2 regions of the Variovorax restrictus genome follow, and region 1 is predicted to be linked to the other one. Evidence: predicted binding sites of a transcription regulator. Region 1 holds the regulator's gene; the other holds the start of a gene.
The links. Region 1 encodes FNR, which switches genes on or off when oxygen is low (the NO sensors DNR and NnrR bind a similar motif). Its sites were predicted from a motif close to TTGATNNNNATCAA; they were not measured.
Positions count from the first base shown of each region.

Region 1 (3,566 bases):
CTGCAAGTACATGTGCCCGTACGCGCGTTTCCAGGGCGCGATGTTCGACCGCGACACGCTCATCGTCAGCTACGACGCGGCGCGTGGCGACCCGCGCGGCGCGCGCGGCAAGCAGCATGAGCGCAACGGTCTGGGCGACTGCATCGACTGCACGCTGTGCGTGCAGGTGTGCCCGACCGGCATCGACATCCGCGATGGGCTGCAGTACGAATGCATCGGCTGCGGCCTGTGCGTGGACGCGTGCAACACGGTGATGGACAAGATGGACTACCCGCCCGGGCTGATCCGCTATGCCACGCAGAACGGCCTGGCCGCGGGCTGGTCGGCACGCCAGGTGCTCGCGCGGGTGTTCCGTCCGCGCGTGCTCATCTACGGCAGCGTGCTCGCCGCACTGTGCATCGGCCTGCTCGCGAGCCTGGTGACGCGCACGCCACTGAAGGTCGACGTGGTGCGCGACCGCGCCTCGCTCGCCCGCATCGTCGAGGGCGGCATGCTGGAGAACGTCTATCGCCTGCAGGTCATGAACGCGACCGAGCGACCGCAGCGCTACCAGATCACCACCAGCGGCCTCGATGGTCTCTCGGTGGTGGCCGGCGACACGGTCGAGGTGCAGCCCGCGGAGTCACGCTGGGTCGCCGTGCGACTGCAGCTGCCCTACGGTGCCGCGCCCGTGGGCTCGCACCCGGTCTACTTCGACGTGCGGGCCGCCGACGGCGGCGCCCATGTGTCGGAGAAAGCCATCTTTCTCGTTCCGCGCTGAACCCCCAGGAGACAACCCATGAATGCCCTTGCATCGAAGACGCCCGACGGCACGGACGACGCGGCCGAGCCGTGGTGGAAGTTCCCGTACGTGTGGATGGTGATCGCCGGCCCGGCCATCGTCGTGGTGGCCGGCTTCGCCACGCTGTGGCTGGCCATCCGCACACCGGACCCGGTCATCGCGGCCGACTACTACCGCCAGGGCCTCGAGATCAACAAGACGCTGGCCGACAAGAAGCTGATGCCCGCGCAGACCGGCCGCAACCATGCGGCCACGCCGAGCGAAGACGTACCGCTCCCCAAGCGGTGAGCCGAACGCGATGAAACGCCGCATTCGCCGTCTGGCCTGGATTCTCTGGCCGTCGTTCCTTCTGGCCAGCGTCGTCGAGATGCTGGTGTTCGCCATGGTCGACCCGAGCGACGTGCACTGGCGCGGCGAGCCGCTGCCGCTGTCGCGCCAGGGGCTCTACACCGCGAGCTTCTTCGTCTTCTGGATCTTGGCGATGGGCTCGAGCGCGCTGACCGCGCTGCTCGCGATGTCGCGGCGCGAGGTCAACACGCCGGAGCGTTGACCAGCCGGCGCAGTTTGTCGGCGTCGACGATGCGCACGTGGCGCTGCTGCACTGCGACGATGCCGTCTTCGACGAACTTCGACAGCGTCCGGCTCACCGTCTCGAGCTTGAGCCCGAGGTAGCTGCCGATCTCTTCGCGGGTCATGCGCAGCACCAGCTCCGACTGCGAGAAGCCGCGCGCATGCAGGCGCTGCACCAGGTTCAGCAGGAATGCGGCCAGGCGCTCTTCGGCGCGCATGCTGCCCAGCAGCAGCATCACGCCGTGCTCACGCACGATCTCGCGGCTCATGATCTGGTGCACATGCCGCTGCAGAGCCGTCACCTCGCGCGACAGCTCCTCGATGCGGTCGAAGGGCATGACGCAGACCTCGGCGTCTTCGAGCGCGACCGCGTCGCAGGTGTGGTGGTCGTTCACGATGCCGTCCAGGCCGATGATCTCCCCGGCCATCTGGAAGCCGGTGACCTGGTCGCGGCCGTCTTCCGATGTCACGCGGGTCTTGAAGACGCCGGTGCGGATGGCGTAGAGCGAGGTGAAGCGCTCGCCGTTGTGGAACAGCGTTTCGCGCCGCTTCACCTTGCGGCGCGTGGCAACGATCTCGTCGATGCGCTTCAGGTCGGCGGGCTGCAGGCCGATCGGCATGCACAACTCGCGCAGGTTGCAGTTGGAACAGGCGACTTTGATGGTTTCGGGGGTCATGGGTGCGGGCGGGGCAGGCGGGGAGTGCGCTGCCGACGCTTCGGTGGTTTGAGGGCATTGTTCGCGAGCGGTGGGTGCGCAGGCTTGACGGGCGTCAATGAAGACGGGCCCGGTTGGCGGCACAGTCGACGAGCCCTGAGCGCTCCAACCACCATGCCATCCACCCTCCTGACCGAATCCGCCGCACCGACCCGTCTGCAGCGGGTTGCCGCCTCTGCTGCACCCGTGATGACGCCGGCGACCCTGAAGCGCTTCGACGTCGCCGGCCCGCGCTACACCTCGTACCCGACGGCGGACCGCTTCGTCGAGGCTTTCGGCTGCGACGACTACGCGCAGGCGCTGCGCCAGCGCCGCACGGGCACCAGCGCCCGTGCGCTGCCGCTGTCGCTCTATGTGCACGTGCCGTTCTGCGACTCGCTGTGCTACTTCTGCGCCTGCAACAAGATCGTCACCAAGCACCACGAGCGCGCCGACGAGTACCTGCGCTACCTGGCGCGCGAGGTCGACCTGCAGGTGGCGCAGCTCGGGCGCGGCGCGCTGGTGAGCCAGCTGCATCTGGGCGGCGGCACGCCAACCTTCCTCGACGACGCCAGCCTCGCGCGGCTGATGGACATCCTGCGCAGCGCCTTCGTGCTGGCGCCCGACGGCGAGTATTCAATCGAGATCGATCCGCGCACCATCGACGCGAGCCGGCTCGAGACGCTGGCGGCGATGGGCTTCAACCGCCTGAGCTTCGGCGTGCAGGACTTCGACCCCGCCGTGCAGAAGGCGGTGCACCGCATCCAGCCTGCGGCGCAGGTGTTCGACCTGATGGCCGCGGCGCGGCGCATCGGCTTCGCGTCGGTCAACGTCGACCTGATCTATGGCCTGCCCAAGCAGACGGCTGCGTCCTTCGACCGCACCCTGGCGCAGATCTGCGAACTGCTGCCCGACCGCATCGCGCTCTATGCCTATGCCCATCTGCCGGAGCGCTTCAAGCCGCAGCGCCGCATCGAAGCGGCCGAGTTGCCCGACGCGGCGACCAAGGTCGACATGCTGTCGCGCTCGATCGCCGCGCTCACCGCGGCGGGCTACGTCTACATCGGCATGGACCATTTCGCGCTGCCGACCGACGCGCTCGCGATCGCCAAGCGGCAGGGCCGGCTGCACCGCAACTTCCAGGGCTACAGCACGCAGCCCGACTGTGACCTGGTGGCGCTGGGCGTGTCGGCCATCGGCCGCGTTGGCGCCACCTACAGCCAGAACGCGAAGATGCTGGAGGAGTACTACGACCTGCTCGACCAGGGCCGTCTGCCGGTCGTGCGCGGTCTGGCGCTGTCGCGCGACGACGTGCTGCGGCGCGCGGTGATCATGGCGCTGATGTGCCAGGGCCAGGTGAACTTCGAGTCGATCGCATTGGCCCACCTGGTCGATTTCCGTCGGCATTTCGCCGCCGAGCTGGAAGCGCTCGAACCGCTGGCCGCGCAGGGCCTGGTGACCTTGGGCGAGCACGCGGTCGACGTGACGCCGACCGGCTGGTTCTTTGTGCGCGCCATCGC
Region 1 covers NZ_JBPJZH010000001.1:2,980,506-2,984,071, reverse strand. The annotation lists gene ccoG (cytochrome c oxidase accessory protein CcoG) at 1-760, shown strand, start outside; gene ACSFA0_RS14095 (FixH family protein) at 779-1,069, shown strand; gene ACSFA0_RS14090 (hypothetical protein) at 1,080-1,331, shown strand; gene fnr (fumarate/nitrate reduction transcriptional regulator Fnr) at 1,312-2,028, opposite strand; gene hemN (oxygen-independent coproporphyrinogen III oxidase) at 2,257-3,566, shown strand, end outside.

Region 2 (3,566 bases), 1.3 Mb from region 1:
ATGGCCAGGGCGACCTATTTGCGGATGCTCACCTCGACGCGGCGCGATTCGGCATTGCTGTCGCCGGTGCCGGTGATGTCGGCCGGCTTCTCCAGCACGATGCGCGCCGCGGCCACGCCGGCAGCCTCGAGGGCGGTGGCCACCGCCTGCGCGCGTTGTTGCGACATGGCGGCGTTGGCCGCCGCGCTGCCGGTCGGGTCGCTGTAGCCCGAGATCACCGCCTTGGCCTCGGCATGGCTGCGCAGGTGGTCGACCAGCGCCTTCGCCCGCTCGGCAAAGGCCGGCGAAATGTCGGCCTTGCCGCTATCGAAGTACACCTTGAGCGCCGGCTGGCCCTCGATCCACGATGCGAGGGCGCCCGCCCCGGACGGAATGGGATCGGCCGCCGGCGGCTGCGCAGCGCCGGAGATGGCCGGCACCACGGTCGACCCCGGTGCCATGGCATCCGGTGCCGGCTGGCGACACTGGGTCACGAAGAACAAGGCGGCCAGCAGCAGCAACAGCCAAGGAAGCCACTTCCAAAGACCGCCCCCGCGTACGGGCGCCGAACGGATCGCGCCGTGGGCCGCATGGGCGGCGCGGGTCGGGCCGGCCAGCGTCGCTTCGATCTCGGCCGCCGCCAGGGTGGGCCAGCCGTCGCGGACGGCCAACCGCCGCATGATCACTGGCGCAGCGAGCGCGATCACGGAGGCCACGGTCGCCGCATCGATACCCAGCCGTCCCGCGATGCGTGCCAGCAGGCCGTCCGGCCCGCCCAGCACCGCGTTCACCTGCGTCGCGTTGAGGATCGGCGCGGCGGCGCCGGCCGGCGGCTTCAGCCATGCCTGCACGACATCGCCGAAGCCGTTGTGCGTGAAGCGCTCGGCGAAGCCGTTCAACCCATCGGTCTGCGGGTCGGTCATGGCCACGAGCAGCATCCGCACGATGTCGCCGGCCTTGGACCCCAACGCGAAGCGCCCGGCGATATCCCGGATGAGTTCATCAAACATTGTTGTTCTCCCTGAGTGAAGCCGCGGCCAAAGCGCCGCTGGCGGCGCGGACCATAGCCGACGCCACCGCGCGGCGAGCCCGGGCATCGCGCAAAGAACCGCAAACGCGGGAATTGCGCACGCCGGGCGGCGCTCAGGTCATGTCGGTGCGGTGGATGCGCGGGTCGATCCGCGCCGTCGGCACCTGGTAGGCGCGGTCGTCGAACAGGTCGATGCCGCACATCAACGATTCCACCCAGTCGAAAAAGTCCGAGATGGCGGCACGGCCCTCGATCGGGGCGCCGTGCTGCGGCACCAGCATCGCGATGTCGAGCGTGCGTGCCATGCGTGCCCACAACCGCAGGATCTTGTTCGACACCATGTAGCGGCGGTGGAAGGCTTCCATCCGCGGGATGTGGGGCGCCAGTTCACGCACCGGTGTCCGGGCCTCGCGGCCGGTGGTCATCGACACGCCGAGGTCGCCGGTGAAGAGGATGCGGCTGACCGGATCGTAGAAATGGAAATTGCCCTCGGCGTGCAGGAAGTGCGCCGGCAGCAGCCACAACTCGCTGGCGCCCAGCGGCAGGCGGCCACCGAGGTCGGGCACCCCGATGATCCGCTCCTCGGTCTTGCCGACCTTGGTGAAGTGCGGCACGAAGCGCTCCCACACGCGCGAGATCACGAGCTGCGCGCGGGTCGAGGTCAGCCAGCGGTCGAGCGACGCGATGATGTCTGGGTCGGCATGCGAGGCGACGATGTACGACAGCTTGTGCGGGCTGAAGTGGCGCGTCATGCCCAGGTACAGCTCGTTGAAGGCGAGGTTGCCGCCCGGGTCGATGACCGCGCCGGTGCCGTGGTCGACGATGAGGAACTGGTTCGCCTGCACCGCCTGGCCATCCGCGCCGACCAGGTCGGTGAACATCAGGCAGGCATGCTGCGGGTCGCGGTAGAGCTCGATCGGCACGGACTGCCCTGGAAGGTCGAATGGACGGAGGCCCGACTGTAGAGAGACCGGCGGCCTCGGCGCTTGACGGTGATCAAGGGCACAGAAGCCCTTCGCCCCTCTGTCGACCTCGCCACCGACCCCAGGCCGCCCCTATGATGAATCCGGCGCACCCGCGCACCGTTCGCCCACTGTCCGGAGAAACCTGATGAAACCTGTATCCGCCCTGCTCGCCCAACGACGAAATGCCGGCCTCTGGCACACCAGCCCCGACGCCACGGTCTTCGATGCCTTGCATGTACTGGCCGAGCACGAGGTCGGTGCGCTGGTGGTGATGGAAGACGACCGGCTGGTGGGTGTGTTCTCCGAGCGCGACTACACCCGCAAGGTGGCCCTGCTGGGCAAGAACTCGAAGGCCATGCAGGTGGCCGAGATCATGACGGCGCACGTCATCACCGTCACACCGAACACCCCCACGCACGAGTGCATGACCCTCATGAGCCAGAAGCGCATCCGCCACTTGCCGGTGGTCGACGGCGGCAAGGTGGTCGGCATGCTGTCGATCCGCGACCTGATGGACGACATCATTGCCGATCATGAAAAGACGATCGAGCAGCTGACGACTTACATCCAGAGCTAGAGACGGACCCACCCCCGAAGCGCCTGCGGCGCCTCCCCCTCAAGGGGGCGATACCAGTGGCCCGGCAAAGCCGGTTCCACGGTATCCCTGGCGTGGCTCTCCCGCCTACTGCCTAGATCGATTGAGCGTTCTTCGCACGCTGGTAGGCGGCGTGCAGCCGCGCGAAGACGGGGCCGGGCGTGCCGGTGCCGATCGGCCGCCCGTCGAGCAACGTCACCGGCATGACCTCCTTGCTGGCCGAACTCAGCAGCAGCTCGTCGGCGCCACGCACCTCGGCTTCGGCGAGGGGGCGCAGGTCGTAGGGAATGCCTTCGGCCTCGCACAGTTCGCGGATCAGGTCGTAGCGGATGCCTTCGAGCACATGCTCGCTCTTGGGCGCCCCGAACAGCGCGCCGCCCTGCACCACCCACACGTTGGACGACGACGCCTCGGTCAGCAGGCCGTTCCGGAACAGGATGGTCTCGACCGCCCCGACGTCCGCCGAGATCTGGCGTGCCAGCACGTTGCCCAGCAGCGAGGTGCTCTTGATGTCCGCGCGCTCCCAGCGGAAGTCGCGCGCGCTGACGCAGGCCACCCCCTTGGCCAGCAACGCGGCCGAGGGCGGCTTCATCGCATTGGTCATCATGAAGACCGTGGGCACGACATCCTGCGGCATCACGTGGTCGCGCGGTGCTACACCGCGGGTGACCTGGATGTAGAGCATCTGGTCGTCGGCCGGGAAGTCGGCCACCAGGCGCCGCGCGCGTTCGAGCCAGCCGGCTTCGTCGAACGGATTGGCGATGCGCAGGCTCGCCAGACTTCGGTTCAAGCGTGCGAGGTGCTGCGAGAAGCGGAAGAACTTGCGCCCGTAGACGGGCACCACCTCGTAGATGCCGTCACCGAAGATGAAACCGCGGTCGAGCACGGAAATCTTGGCCTCGGCCAGCGGCGTGTAGTCGCCGTTGAGGTAGCAAAGGGAGTCGGGAAGAGCGGACATGCGGACGCCGAAAGAAATGAGGCCCCGATTCTCCCCCGC
Region 2 covers NZ_JBPJZH010000001.1:1,677,695-1,681,260, reverse strand. The annotation lists gene ACSFA0_RS07930 (OmpA family protein) at 15-989, opposite strand; gene ACSFA0_RS07925 (oxygen-binding di-iron domain-containing protein) at 1,123-1,932, opposite strand; gene ACSFA0_RS07920 (CBS domain-containing protein) at 2,120-2,551, shown strand; gene ACSFA0_RS07915 (D-amino acid aminotransferase) at 2,664-3,527, opposite strand.
Region 2: ACSFA0_RS07925 (oxygen-binding di-iron domain-containing protein) is a predicted target of FNR. The motif match lies at 1,996-2,009, and genes of this name have one in related genera.